DNA from 2 places in the Planococcus maritimus genome. Region 1 is predicted to be linked to the other one. Evidence: riboswitches for the same ligand, from Rfam matches in the RefSeq annotation. Region 1 holds a riboswitch; the other holds the start of a gene.
The links. Region 1 has a riboswitch for S-adenosylmethionine ahead of BBI11_RS11410 (methionine biosynthesis PLP-dependent protein). Riboswitches for the same ligand answer to the same signal wherever they lie in the genome.
Positions count from the first base shown of each region.

Region 2: it holds a riboswitch for S-adenosylmethionine, as region 1 does, so the genes downstream of both, BBI11_RS05730 (methionine ABC transporter ATP-binding protein) here and BBI11_RS11410 (methionine biosynthesis PLP-dependent protein) in region 1, are expected to answer to the same signal.

Region 1 covers NZ_CP016538.2:2,263,726-2,270,561, reverse strand. The annotation lists gene ystJ (NADP-dependent malic enzyme) at 1-315, shown strand, start outside; gene BBI11_RS11415 (aminotransferase class I/II-fold pyridoxal phosphate-dependent enzyme) at 447-1,619, opposite strand; gene BBI11_RS11410 (methionine biosynthesis PLP-dependent protein) at 1,612-2,736, opposite strand; SAM riboswitch class I at 2,816-2,916, opposite strand; gene BBI11_RS11405 (antibiotic biosynthesis monooxygenase family protein) at 3,109-3,414, shown strand; gene BBI11_RS16490 (hypothetical protein) at 3,411-3,779, shown strand; gene BBI11_RS11395 (cobalamin B12-binding domain-containing protein) at 3,784-4,434, shown strand; gene BBI11_RS11390 (STAS domain-containing protein) at 4,412-5,176, shown strand; gene BBI11_RS11385 (cation diffusion facilitator family transporter) at 5,298-6,239, shown strand; gene BBI11_RS11380 (ArsR/SmtB family transcription factor) at 6,426-6,770, shown strand.
Region 2 covers NZ_CP016538.2:1,145,358-1,152,193, reverse strand. The annotation lists gene BBI11_RS16460 (YuzK family famiily protein) at 1-138, opposite strand, end outside; gene BBI11_RS05750 (hypothetical protein) at 338-868, opposite strand; gene BBI11_RS05745 (dicarboxylate/amino acid:cation symporter) at 971-2,137, opposite strand; gene BBI11_RS05740 (MetQ/NlpA family ABC transporter substrate-binding protein) at 2,373-3,200, opposite strand; gene BBI11_RS05735 (methionine ABC transporter permease) at 3,293-3,961, opposite strand; gene BBI11_RS05730 (methionine ABC transporter ATP-binding protein) at 3,954-4,979, opposite strand; SAM riboswitch class I at 5,070-5,174, opposite strand; gene BBI11_RS05725 (thioredoxin family protein) at 5,210-5,533, opposite strand; gene BBI11_RS05720 (ribonuclease M5) at 5,535-5,876, opposite strand; gene gcvH (glycine cleavage system protein GcvH) at 5,937-6,317, opposite strand; gene BBI11_RS05710 (arsenate reductase family protein) at 6,395-6,748, opposite strand.

The DNA of each region.
Region 1 (6,836 bases):
GCCGGTGCACGGGTCATTGGGACAGGGCGTTCTGATTTTGCCAATCAAGTCAATAATGTACTGGCCTTTCCAGGACTGTTCCGTGGTGCGCTCGATGTGCAGGCGAGCGACATCAACGATGCGATGAAAATTGCCGCAGTCGAAGCGATCGCTTCCTTGATCGCGACCCATGAACTGCACGAAGATTATGTGATACCGAAGCCGTTCGACCCGCGCGTTGCACAGGCGGTCGCCGAAGCAGTCGCTAGGGCTGCCGAAGAAACGGGCGTTGCCAAAGTATCGCTCAAAGAGCCTGCCCAGCAGATTGTCTTCTGATAAATAGAAGAAAGCCTGAATTCCCCTCCCCCTGGAATTCAGGCTTTCTTAATGTATTAGTTACATGATCACGAAAAGAGTGGCCGCCTTGTCAGCGAACTGACGAAGCGGCCACTCTTTTATTCGTCTCCTCAATCAGCGACGCTGAGCCCTTTGGCGCTAGCGATTTTTTCGAGGGCCTGGCTGAAGTCATCGATCAAATCATCGGGATGCTCAAGCCCTGCAGAAAAGCGCAGGAGCCCTTCGGTGATGCCGCGTTTCTCGCGTTCAGCGGGTGGCATAGCGGCATGGGACATCGTAGCCGGATAAGACAAGATCGACTCTACGGCACCAAGGCTGACAGCAAACATTGGAATCTCCAAAGCTTCCACGAAAATGCGTGCAGCGTCTTTATCGGCTAAACGGAACGACAAGATGCAGCCTGCGTGGCTCGCTTGTCGACTATGGATGGGATTCCCGTCATGGAACGAAAACCCTGGATAATAGACTTCTTCGACTAACGGGTGCTTATGCAAATACGCTGCAAGACGTGCCGTTGTTTCGCCGGATTGCTTTGTGCGGGCGCCGAGCGTCTTGATGCCTTGAATCAATGTATAGGAATCCTGCGCCCCGAGCACCGAGCCGAACGTGTTTTGGATAAACGCTAATTGTTCGCCGAGTCCCGCGTCTTTCGTCACGGCAAGCCCGGCGGTGATGTCGCTATGGCCGGAGAGGAACTTTGTCGCACTGTGGAGCACGATGTCCGCGCCGAGTTCAAGCGGATTCTGGTAAAGCGGGGTCATGAAGGTATTATCGACAAATGTCAGGGCGTCGTTTGCTTTCGCCAATTTCGCGGCCATTTCGATATCAGTAATTTTCATCACGGGGTTGGACGGCGTTTCAATGTAAACGACTTTTGTATTCGGCAAAAAAGCTGCGGCCACTTCGCCAAGGTCGGTCATGTCGACGAAAGTATAATCGATTTTAAACTTTTCTAGCACTTCCGTGATGAAACGGTAGGTGCCGCCATAAACGTCTTCCGAGACCAATACATGGTCGCCGGCTTTCAACAGCATGAAAGCAGACGAGATAGCCGCCATGCCAGAAGAAAAAGCCAGTCCGCGCGTGCCGCCTTCGAGTTTGGCGATGGTTTCCTCGAGTGACTTGCGGGTCGGATTGCCGGATCGGCTATAGTCAAAAGGGCCGAACGAATCGATGCTTTCCTGATGAAAAGTCGAGGATAAATAAATCGGCACATTGACGGCGCCTGTTAATGGATCGATGCCTGCTGTATGGATCAATTTGGTTTCGCGTCGTTCACTCATAGGAAACGACCTCCTTTTCCAGTTTGGCCAGGGCTTGTGACAAATCTGCGATCAAATCTTCAGCCTGCTCAACGCCAACCGAGAAGCGGAGCAGGCGGTTACAGACGCCGCGTGCCGTGCGTTCTGCAACCGGCATATCGGCGTGGGTCTGTGTGGCCGGATAGGTGATAAAACTTTCAACCCCGCCAAGGCTTTCGGCGAATGTGATAAGCGACAGGCTTTCAAGAAATTCCCCGATCCATTGTTCTTTTCGAAGACGAAACGACAACATGCCGCCTTTGCCGGGGTATAGCACCTCTGTCACGGTTTGTTGAGTTTCAAGGAAGCGGGCAAGTTCTTTGGCGTTTGCTTCGTGCTGGCGCATGCGCAGCGGCAAAGTTTTCAAGCCGCGAATCAACAGCCAGGAATCGAGCGGCGACAGCACAGCGCCGGCTGAGTTATGGGCAGTGAAAAGCTGTTCGCATAACGCATCGCCTTTTGCTGCCACCAGGCCTGCGAGCACATCGTTATGGCCGCCAATGTATTTGGTAGCGCTGTGAAGCACGATATCAGCACCTAGCGAAAGGGGCTGCTGCAAAAAAGGCGTCAAGAATGTGTTGTCGACAATCAGTAGCAGGTCATGGCGTTTGGCGATTTCCGCATACGTTTCCAAGTCGATTTCCTGCATGAGAGGATTGGTCGGTGTTTCAATGAAAATGGCTTTGGTATTGGCGGTGATCTTCGCTTCTGCAGTTTGGGGATCGACAAAAGGGTCATACACTGGACGAATGTGGTATTTTTCGTTGTACTGTTCGAGCAGGCGATAAGTGCCGCCGTAAATATCTTCAGGCAGCAAAATTTCGTCGTTCGGGCGGAACAAGGATAAGACCAATTGAATCGCGGCCATGCCGGAGCTGCAGGCAAAGCCCGCATCGCCACCTTCTAAATTTGCGATGCCTTCTTCAAGCAGCTGGCGCGTCGGGTTTTTTGTCCGTGTATAATCATAGCCTGTGGATTTGCCGATGCCTTCATGCTCGTAGGCGGTCGACAGATATATCGGGGGATTGACCGCCCCAGTCCGTGGATCGCTGCGGTTGCCAAGCTGTACTAAGCGTGTTTCTAAGCTATGCTCTTTCATGATCCTCATCCTTTCAACTAAAAAAAGCAGGGGCTTTCTTCTCTTAATCAAGAAGAAAGCCCCTGTCATGTATGCCATCTCCTCATCTTTTAGGCTTGTGCCTATTGGAATTAGCACCGTGACTATGTCCGGTTGCTGAGACTTCAAAGGGCCAAATCCCTCCATCTCTCTAGATAAGAATCATTTATGTAGTTGTCGTTGGTTAATGTTGTTCATCATACGGCAATTTGTTAGGAAATACAAGCAGAATATTGAAAAAACTATTCCGGATAAATGGCGCTCGCTGTTATTCCGGAAGTTGAAATGGTATGCTGAGGTATACTTTTATCATACCCAGCTTATACAAAGCTAGTTGCAAGGGGGTCCTGAATTATGTACATCGTCACATCAACGGTCATTGTACCGGAAGACAAAGTGCAAGACGTCATCGAAATTTATCAAAAACGTTCACGCCGTGTAGATCAAGCGGACGGTTTCACATCGTTTCGGTTGATCCAAAACACAAAGAAACGTCATGAATTGACTGTTCATCTGGAATGGCAAACGAAACAGGCATATATGAACTGGGTCAAGAGTCAGGAGTTCAAGGAAATCCACGATTTGGAGAAGAACTATCCGGATCAGGAGCTTGCGGGCATCGTCCCGAAAGTCCACCAATACGAGGTGGTGGCCGAATGAACCAGGAGCAAAAACAGCAAATCGCAACCGACACAGCAGACGGTATATATGAAGCGTACCCGAATTTATGGGAGCGTTTTGGCGATAAGGGATATGAACATACCGTCAAAGACAATCATCATCACTTGGATTGCCTTGAAACCGCGTGGGAGCTGCAAAGCGAACAATCCTTTCTAGACTATGCCATCTGGCTCGAGACGGTGCTCGTCAGCCGCAATGTCGAAACGGCACTCATCATTGATAATTTTAAGCGGCTCATCGAAATTGTTCCGCGCTATACAGAAACGATGCAAGGAGATTTCATGCTGGACTGCCTCGATCGCGCAGTCCGGTTATTGGAGCTCCCTCAACATAAAAGGAGCTGATCACATGAACGACTCAACACAGCTTTCGGATCTTTTTTTGCAAGGGCAGGAAGAGGAAGCTTTGAAATACGTCCAGGATTTTCTGGAAAACCATTCGCATGAACAGCTTTATGGGGAGCTGTTAACGCCGGCGATGTACCGCATCGGCGAATTATGGGAACAAAATGAAATTTCGGTAGCAGAAGAGCATTTGGCAACCGCCGTGTGTGATTTTGTCTTGTCTGCTACGGAACTGCGCAATAAAAATAAAGAGGGACGACAAAAAGCGATGATTTTCGGCCCAGAAGGCGAAGAACATTATATCGGACTCAAGATGGTCGCGGCGATGTTCCGCGAAGAAGGATATGAGGTGCGCTATATGGGGCCGAATTTACCGCTCGATTCAGCACTTCAATTAGCTGAAGACTGGAAGCCGGATGTTGTGGCTGTATCTGGTGCTTTGGCACATCGTTTGCCGGTTTTAAAAACTTACGCGGAAGCATTTTCACAAGTAGTCCCCAAGCCTGCCATTTTGATCGGCGGCAGAGCCGTTACTTTGTCGAGCTTTGCCGACCTGCAGGTGAAAGGTGCCGTGATCGTTCGTGAACTCGGAGCGCTCCGGGAATGGATCCGCACAGGAAAGGGGTCGAACGATGGCACGCTCTCCACTGGCTGAATGGCCGCTTCCGGCTTTTCAACTGAACAATAGCTTCGAGGTGATTGATTATTCCTTTGAAGCGGAACAGCTTTTCGGAAAATCAGTAGAATTTCTGGAGTTGCTCGATGAAGGCAGCCGGGAAAAAGCACAGCGAATGCTTAACACCCAAGCCACTCGTAAACCGATCGAATTGAACTTCATCACAGCGGCTGGCTTTTTCTTGGCGGACGTGTATCATCGCTGGAACAGCGATTTTTCGCTAAATCTGGTGCTGGTGCCGAAAGATGGTCAAATGGCTGCTATTACTGCGCAATTGGTTCGGTTACGCAGCCGCTTGAAAGAAACGGATTATGAATTACTGAAAGAAAAAGAACGTTCGGATGCGTTGTTGGGAAAAGTCCGTGAACTTTCTGCCCCGTGTATTGCCATCGGTAACGGCTACGTGCTCATTCCGTTATTCGGCAATTTAAACAGTCAAAAAGTTGAAGCAATCCGCCCTCATATCGTCAACCGCATATATGAATTTGATGCTGAGATTGTTATTGTCGATTTAACTGCAATGGGAACGGTGACGCAAGAAGGCGCCAGCTACCTAGAGTCCCTTGTAAAAACTTTGCGGGTCATGGGAATCGATGCTGTCATTACCGGTGTGAAACCGGAGCATGCCCAAAAATTGCACGTATTGAAAAGCGAGCTGAACTTACGCTTTGCGGCATCATTGGAGGCTGTGCTAAGCGAGGCTTCCTCAAATCAATCATAAACCGGCCATCTGAGCCGGTTTTTTATATGTGGGAAATGTAGTGATTTTTGAAGGCTCGAATATTTTTCGGAAATTGGGGGAATAAATAAACAGAGAGGTTTTTGGATAGGAGGCTGTGAATATGGCAGAATCACACAACCATTCTCATAATCAGAACAAGAAAACCTTATTGATTGCCTTCACAATTGTCACTATTTATATGGTGGTAGAAGCAGTCGGGGGATACTTAACAAACAGCCTGGCCTTGCTTGCCGATGCCGGCCACATGCTCAGCGACTCTATTTCACTCGGCGTTGGCTATTTGGCCTTTTCCATCGGCGAAAAAGCGGCTGATCAAATGAAGACCTATGGCTATAAACGCTTTGAAATCTTAGCCGCAGTCTTCAATGGCGTCACGCTGGTCTTGATTTCTATTTATATTTTCTATGAAGCGTATCACCGGTTTTCCGAGCCACAAGACATTGCGACTTCGGGTATGCTCGCTATTGCCGTCATCGGCTTGCTAGTTAACATACTCGTCGCCTGGTTGTTAATGCGCGGAGGTGACACGAAAGATAATTTGAACTTGCGTGCCGCTTTTTTGCATGTCTTGAGCGATTTGCTCGGGTCGGTCGGCGCAATTGCCGCTGCTCTGTTAATCATCTTCTTTGGATGGGCATGGGCGGATCCATTGGCAAGCGTCATTGTCGCTATACTTGTACTCATTAGCGGGTGGCGCGTAACAAAAGATGCGGTCCATGTCTTGATGGAAGGCACGCCGAAGAATGTCGATTTGGAGCAAGTAGCACAAACGATCGAAGCGCTTCCTAAGGTAAAAAGCATACACGACTTGCATGTATGGAGCATTACGAGCGGAAAAAATGCCATGTCTGGCCATGTAGTTATTCAAAAGGAAATTTCGTTCAAGGATAGCCAACAGGTGCTGAGGGAAATTGAAGAGGCGATGGAAAGGCTGCACATCGGACATGTTACCGTTCAGCTCGAAACAGAAGACCATCCACACGATGACTCGATTCGCTGCCAAGGTCAGGAACATCACGAGACGGTTGGTCATCACCATTAGATATGCAAAACGATTGAAAAGGCACGGGATATTTCCATGCCTTTTTCGTTTGTCTTGATACCGATTTGAAATACATTGTCTATCCAATATCCTCTTGAATATATAAGTATATGCTGATATGCTGTATTTGGAATTAAGGGAATATATTTAGATATGCGACGAAGCGGAGGGAGTTATCCGATGAAGATGACATCGCAAGAAATAGCAATCGACAAAGCGAGCATGCTGTTAAAGCTAGTAGGGGATAAGACGCGGTTATCGATGGTCAAATTACTCGAAAAAAATGATTGCTGCGTTTGTGAATTCGTTGAAATCTTTAATATCAGCCAGTCGGCGATCAGCCAGCACTTGCGTAAATTGAGAGATCTCGGATTGGTGAAGGAAAGAAGACAGGGTCAATGGATTTTTTATTCATTGAACTCAGACAGCGAATTGTATGACATGCTTATGCAAATCTTGACGTTCATACCGAGTCAGGACGAGCGCATCGAGAAATTGGAGAAGCAAGGGCTGCGCATTCGTTGCGAATAATTTTCGATAAAGAAAAGGTATTATAATAAATAAATATAGTTAGAACAAATACCATTCATAGAAAAA
Region 2 (6,836 bases), 1.1 Mb from region 1:
GCGCTCGATCTGTGATGCGACCGATTGGCCTTGACGGTAGTCTTGCTCACGGCGCTGTTCAACTTCAAGGATTTTTTGCGGGTCGTTTTGGTATTCGTTCAGTCCGTACCCGTGTACGTCTCTGAATGCCTGTTCCATTTTTTCCGTCTTTTCAATACCTTGAGAATCGATAATAAACCATCCCTTTCGAGTTTTCGTATTTTACTTTTAATAGTATACCCGACTGATTGAGGGTTAAACAACAAAAATAATCTAATTTATCTGAAAATAGACCTATCGTCATAGTTATTGGGAATATATAGAAAAAACTGCCCGCTAGACGGACAGCTTTCATAATTTATTGGCTTACTTCGTTGTATAAGTTAGAAGCAACTAAGCCGTTTTCTTCCAATAATTCATTGAGTGCTTCGTCAGCCTCCGCAAATTTTTCAGCAGCCGCTTGGAAGTCAACTGTCTCTTTTCCAAGTTCTTCGATTTTCATCTCGTAAGATGTAGCAATCGAAGCAAGCGCTCCATCGATCTCTTCTTGATAGTCGCTTAGCGATTCGGGTACTTCAATCGTTTCCACCGCTTGCTTGGCTTGTTCAGCAGCTGTAGCAGCCGCTTCTTTCATCTCTGAAAGCTCTGTACCACTAGGCAATGCCTCTTCAGCTTGCGCAATTTCAAAGTCGTTTAATGGTGCATCTTCTGAATTTATTTCTTTGGAAACGGATAGATAAAATTGCATCAATTGGCTCTTAATGCTTTCTTTTCCAGATTCCATCGTGTCAGACCCCGATGTCGTTTCAGTTGTATCAGTAGATTGTTCGTTTCCGCATGCCGCTAGCAATAACGCCGCAGACAAGCCGAGAATTGTGATTTTTTTCATGTTCGTGCCTCCTGGTTTTCATATCCAGCATATGATAGCATAGCCAGATTTATCCGTATAGAGAGCGTGAAAAAGCCGGAATTCATTGAATTCCGGCACAATTCATACTTTTTGAGAAGGAGTAAAACGGTCGACGATATTCGCGAGCGCTCCATCTCCAGTTACATTTGCCGCTGTTCCAAAGCTGTCCTGCGCCAAGTATAGAGCAATCATCAACGCGACCATCGTTTCATCAAAGCCGAGCATCACTTCAAGCAATCCGATGGCTGCCATGACAGCACCGCCCGGAACGCCGGGAGCTGCGATCATTGTTACGCCCAACATCAGAATAAACGGGAAGAAGTTGCCAAATGAAGGCGATTGACCAGTTAATAAGATGACACCAATTGCACATGTAACGAGCGTAATCGTGCTGCCCGACAAATGGATAGTGGCAAATAACGGAACTGTGAAGTCCGCTACGCGTTCTTTCACGCCTGTTTTCCGTGCTTGGCGCAATGTTACTGGAATTGTCGCTGCCGAAGACTGTGTGCCAAGCGCTGTAAAGTATGCCGGCAGCATCGTACGGATTAAAGTGAACGGGTTTTTCTTTCGTAATAGGCCTGCCGTTGTGTATTGTCCTGTCAACATCAGCCAATGCATGACGATGATGAGAATAAAGACAACCGCAAAGAGCGAAAGGATTTCAAACACCGCCCCACCGTGTGCCATATTCGCGAAAATACCGAAAATATGAAAAGGCAATAGCGGGATTATGATGTATGAAATAACTTTTTCAATGATCTGTTGGAACTCTTCAAAAAACGATGCCATCGTCTTGCTTCCTGTAGAAGCCATTCCGATACCAAGCAGGAATGCCAAGATCAAAGCGCTCATGACCCCAAACAATTGAGGGATCTCTAAAGCGATAAAACTTTCAGCAAGTGCATTTTCAGGATCATCCAGATTACTCAGTGAACCGCCTTCCATCAAACTAGGCAAAATCGATGATGCCGCAACAAACGCTAGAACCCCTGCCACTACCGTTGATAAATACGCGATCGCAGTTGCCAGGCCTAATAATTTCCCTGAGCCTTTCCCAAGCTTCGCGATACCTGGTGCGATAAAGCCAAGAATGATTAAGGGCACGATAAAATTCAAGAACCCGCCAAAGATTCCTGTAAATGTTGCAAATACACGAACGAGCGCTTCTGGAGCAAACGAACCGATGAGTACGCCAAGCACAATGGCCAGCACAATCCGCGGCAATAAACCGAATTGAATTTTCATGATCTTGTCCTCCCTGTGTAAACAGATGTTTATTGTGTATTATGTGAAATTACCACAGTTTTCGAAAAGCTAATAGCTTTTTACGAAATCACGTAATATTTTTATTATTCCGATAAAACAAAAAGAGGAAGACTGACATTTGTTCAGGTCTATACTTGTAAGCTGTTTGCCTAGTCCCCCACTTTGCGCAATATAAAAACCAGCCTATTCTCATGGAATAGGCTGGTTAAAAATTTTACTGTTCAACTGGAACGATTGATCCGTCCCATTCTTCTAAAATGAAATCTTGAATCTCTTGTGATGTCAACACGTCCACCAAAGCTTGAATATCTTCGTTTTCTTCATCTCCAGCTTGCACAGCGATGATATTAGCGTATGGAGAATCTGAACTTTCCAGCGCAATAGCATCTTCCATCGGGCTCAAGCCAGCATCGATCGCATAATTTGAGTTGATCAAGACCGCATCCCCTTCGCCTGATTCGTACATTTGTACGAGTAGAGCCGCTTCGTACTCTGTATCAAACTGCAAGTTTTTCTCGTTTTCTACAATATCGCTCGTTTCAGCCGTTGTTTTGTCAATGCCTTCTTCTAACGTAATCAATCCTTCTGCTTCAAGCATAGCCAGGATGCGGCCATGGTCAGCGACAGAATTGCTCATGAGGATTGTTGCGTCTTGCGGCAACTCTTCTAGAGACGAAAAGTCTTGCGAGTAAACACCAATCGGCTCAATGTGAATGCCTCCAGCACTGGCGAAATCGTAACCATGATCAGCAATTTGTGATTCCAAATAAGGTGTGTGTTGGAAATAGTTTGCATCCAAATCGCCTGATTCAAGGTCTTGGTTCGGGAGAATGTAATCTTGGTACGTTTCGATTTCAAGCTCGATGCCCTGTTCTTCCAAAATCGGTTTTGCCTGTTCCAGAATTTCAGCGTGCGGAATGTTAGAAGCGCCAACTTTTAGCGTGCTTGTTTCTCCTTCTGATGAACCGCTGCCGCTATCTTCTGCACCACAAGCGGATAATGCCAATACTGCTGCAAATGAACCAAATACTAGTTTCTTCATTACAAATTTCCCCTTTTCTACTATTGAATGTATTTTTTATTTCATGGACTGTAAAGCCCAATCTTTTTCATGATCTAAAGACAATCCGGATTTTAGCGCTTGTCTGCTTTTCCGGTCAAATAATCGCCGATGAATTGGACGATAAATACAATGACGAGAATCGCGATAGTTGCCATCAACGTGACGTCCTCACGGCTTCTTTGGAAACCGTCCAAGAAAGCTAGTGTTCCTAAGCCACCAGCACCGATAATGCCGGCCATTGCCGTATACCCAACCAAAGCGATTGCTGTTACCGTAATACCGGAAATCAATGCCGGTTTTGATTCAGGAAGCAATACTTTGCGAATGATGGTCCACGTTGTCGCTCCCATCGAACGGGCTGCCTCGATAACGCCTTTATCAATTTCTTTCAAGGCGATGAGCACCATTCGGGCGTAAAAAGGAGCAGCTCCGATGATTAGTGCCGGGAGCGCCGCGTTCGGTCCGCGTATGCTGCCGATCAAGAATTTCGTGAACGGGATCAATAAGATGATCAAAATGATAAAAGGGATCGACCGGAAGATATTGACGAATGCGCCGGTCAGCCAGTTGACGATTTTATTGGCCCATAATTGATTAGGTGCGGTCAGGAATAAAACGATTCCTAGAACCAAGCCTATGACGAAAGTGAAGAATGTGGACATCGCTGTCATGTAGATGGTTTCAAGTGTCGCTTCCCACATATCTGCCCAATCCACGTTCGGGAATAAAGTCTCAAGCATTGCCCATCACCTCCGTCTGTACATCATGTGCACCGAGGAAAGCGATCGCTTTGCTTATTTCGTCTGCAGAGCCTTTCAATTGAAGAATCAGCGTACCATACGCCCCGCGCTGGGTGTGAGAGATATTGCCGTGGACGATATTGACCTCCACTGCATATTCCCGGATGAGCTGCGTCAAGATTGGCTGTTCTGCTTGGTCTCCGACGAAAATCAGTTTGACCAATTGGCCTTCCGGATATTGCTCGCGCAAATGGCGGACGGTTTCTGCTGAGTCCTCCGTCTCGGTCACCTGAGCGACGAAAGTTTTGGTGATGTTCTCTTTCGGATGCTGGAAGACATGCAGCACTTCGCCCAATTCGACGACGCGCCCGCCTTCCATGACCGCCACCCGGTGGCAGATCTTCCGGATGACGTGCATTTCGTGAGTGATCAACACAATCGTCAAGCCCAATCGTTTGTTAATGTCGACCAATAAATCCAAAATGGCATCGGTCGTTTGTGGGTCCAGTGCTGAAGTCGCTTCATCGCAAAGCAAAACTTCTGGATCGTTGGCCAGTGCGCGTGCGATGCCGACGCGCTGCTTTTGCCCACCGGAAAGTTGTGACGGATATGCATTATCGCGTCCTTCTAAGCCGACCAATTCGATCAACTCTGCAGAACGTTTGCGCCGCTCTTCCTTCCCTACACCGGCAATTTCCAGCGGGAATTCGATATTTTCACGAACGGTGCGTGACCATAGCAAGTTGAAATGCTGGAAGATCATGCTGACCTTTTGACGGGCTTTTCTGAGCTTCGGGCCTGAAATCGCCGTGATGTTTTGGCCATTGATTTCTACGGATCCTTCGCTCGGCTGTTCTAGGCCATTTAGCAGGCGGATCAAGGTACTTTTCCCTGCTCCGCTATAGCCGATAATGCCAAAAATTTCACCGGATGGCACCGTTAAATCGACATGGTCGACAGCCGTTAAACGCGCTTTTCCCGTATCGAACACTTTTGTTAATCCTTTTAACTCAATCATGTTTGGGCACTCTCCTAAATCTTTTGCTAATAAAAAAGCCTTTCTGCTCAGATAAGCAGAAAGGCACATGTGTAAACACAATAAACCGTTCTCTCATCTTTCAAAGTTTTCACTTTGAGTGACTTGGCACCATTTCATTTTCATGACGGTTGCCGGGCTTCATCGGGCACTTCCCTCCACCTCTCTGTATAAGAGCTACGCTATTTAGTTAATTTCAGAAATTAAATCTATCATGGCTGGCTGTATTCGTCAACCGTTTTTAATTTTTCGTATAAATAAGGCACTGACTGAAACGCATAGACCTTATCCGTCACTTGGCCATCTTGTGAAATCAACAGACACGGCACGCTTTCCACTTCGTAGAGTTCCGCTACTTCCTGTACATAATTCAAATTGGCTTTGCCCATCGGAAGGTCCGGCAATAGTTCCGCCACCACACCGAGCATCTTACTGGCCACTTGGCAAGTGCCGCACATCGGCGTATACAAATAATATGCTGAAACGGGCTGCGTGTTTTTTTCCTTCAGCCATTCTTTATGTGTCCATTCGTTCATGTTAGTCATTCCCTGCTACTGGATTTAAGACCCGTACATCGGCTGCGATGAGCACATCGATCAGCTTGCGCAGCGGCGTCGTCGCCACCTCTTTATAACTTCGGTCGATATGGAAATGGCGCGCTTCAGGAAACTCGCGCTTGATGAGCTTGCGCAGCTTATCGCCCGAAGCGTCCGCATCGACCAGGATGATGATATCCTGCCCTTCAAATGGCAAAAGCATCTCCTCGAGTCTTGTAGCACTTACTGTACCATTTGTGCAAAGAATCGTCACGGGTTCTGCAATCAATGGCGCGATGCGGGCTTTGTCGCTAATCCCTTCAACCACTATTACTTTCTCCATACGTATCCCCCCAGAAAACGATAGATGAAAAAAAGCGCCAAAAAAAGGCGCTTCTGGAACTTACTCGTTAGTCATTTCTTTGTATTCGTCAGCTGACATCAAGGCATTGACCTCATCTTCGGAAGGGGCTTCCACAACGACCATCCACGCTTGTTCGTAAGGGGATTCGTTGACGAATTCCGGGCTGTCTTCAAGCTCAGAATTGACTTCGACGATTTTCCCGCTGATTGGCGCATACAATTCCGATACCGTTTTAACGGATTCGACGCTGCCAAACGGCTCGTCTTTTTTCAGCTCGTCGCCGACTTGCGGAAGCTCGACAAATACGATGTCTCCAAGTTCATCTTGCGCGAAATGAGTAATGCCGATCGTGGCTTTGCCATCTTCAACTTTGACCCATTCGTGTTCTTTTGAATAACGAAGCTCTTGTGGTGTGCTCATCCAAACCCCTCCAAATATGTAATTGACTCAATTTTAGTTTGCCACAACCCTGAATGAAAAACAAGATGACAGACTTGTTAGCCCCAGGTATTTGTATAGGTTTCTTCTTTGAAGCCGAGTGTCGCTTGTGTTCCGTCCCAAGCAAGCGGGCGTTTGATCAGCATGCCGTCTGAGGCGAGCAATTCGTATTGTTCGTCTGCAGTCATCTCCGGTAGTTTTTCCTTCAATTCCAGTTCGCGGTATTTCTTGCCGCTCGTATTGAAAAACTTTTTCAGTTCGATGCCGCTTGTCTCTTGGATTTCTTTTAGTTGTGTTGCGGAAGGCGGATTTTGTGCGATGTCGATGTAGTCAAATTCCGCACCATTCGCCTCGAGCCATTTCTTGCCTTTTTGGCAGGTCGAGCATTTCGGGTAAGCATAATACTGGATCATTCAATCTCCTCCTGTCTTGTCAATCAAGCATATCAAAATGCCCCGGAGCAGTCGACTGGAAGGGAGTTTATGCAAATTAAATTTAAAA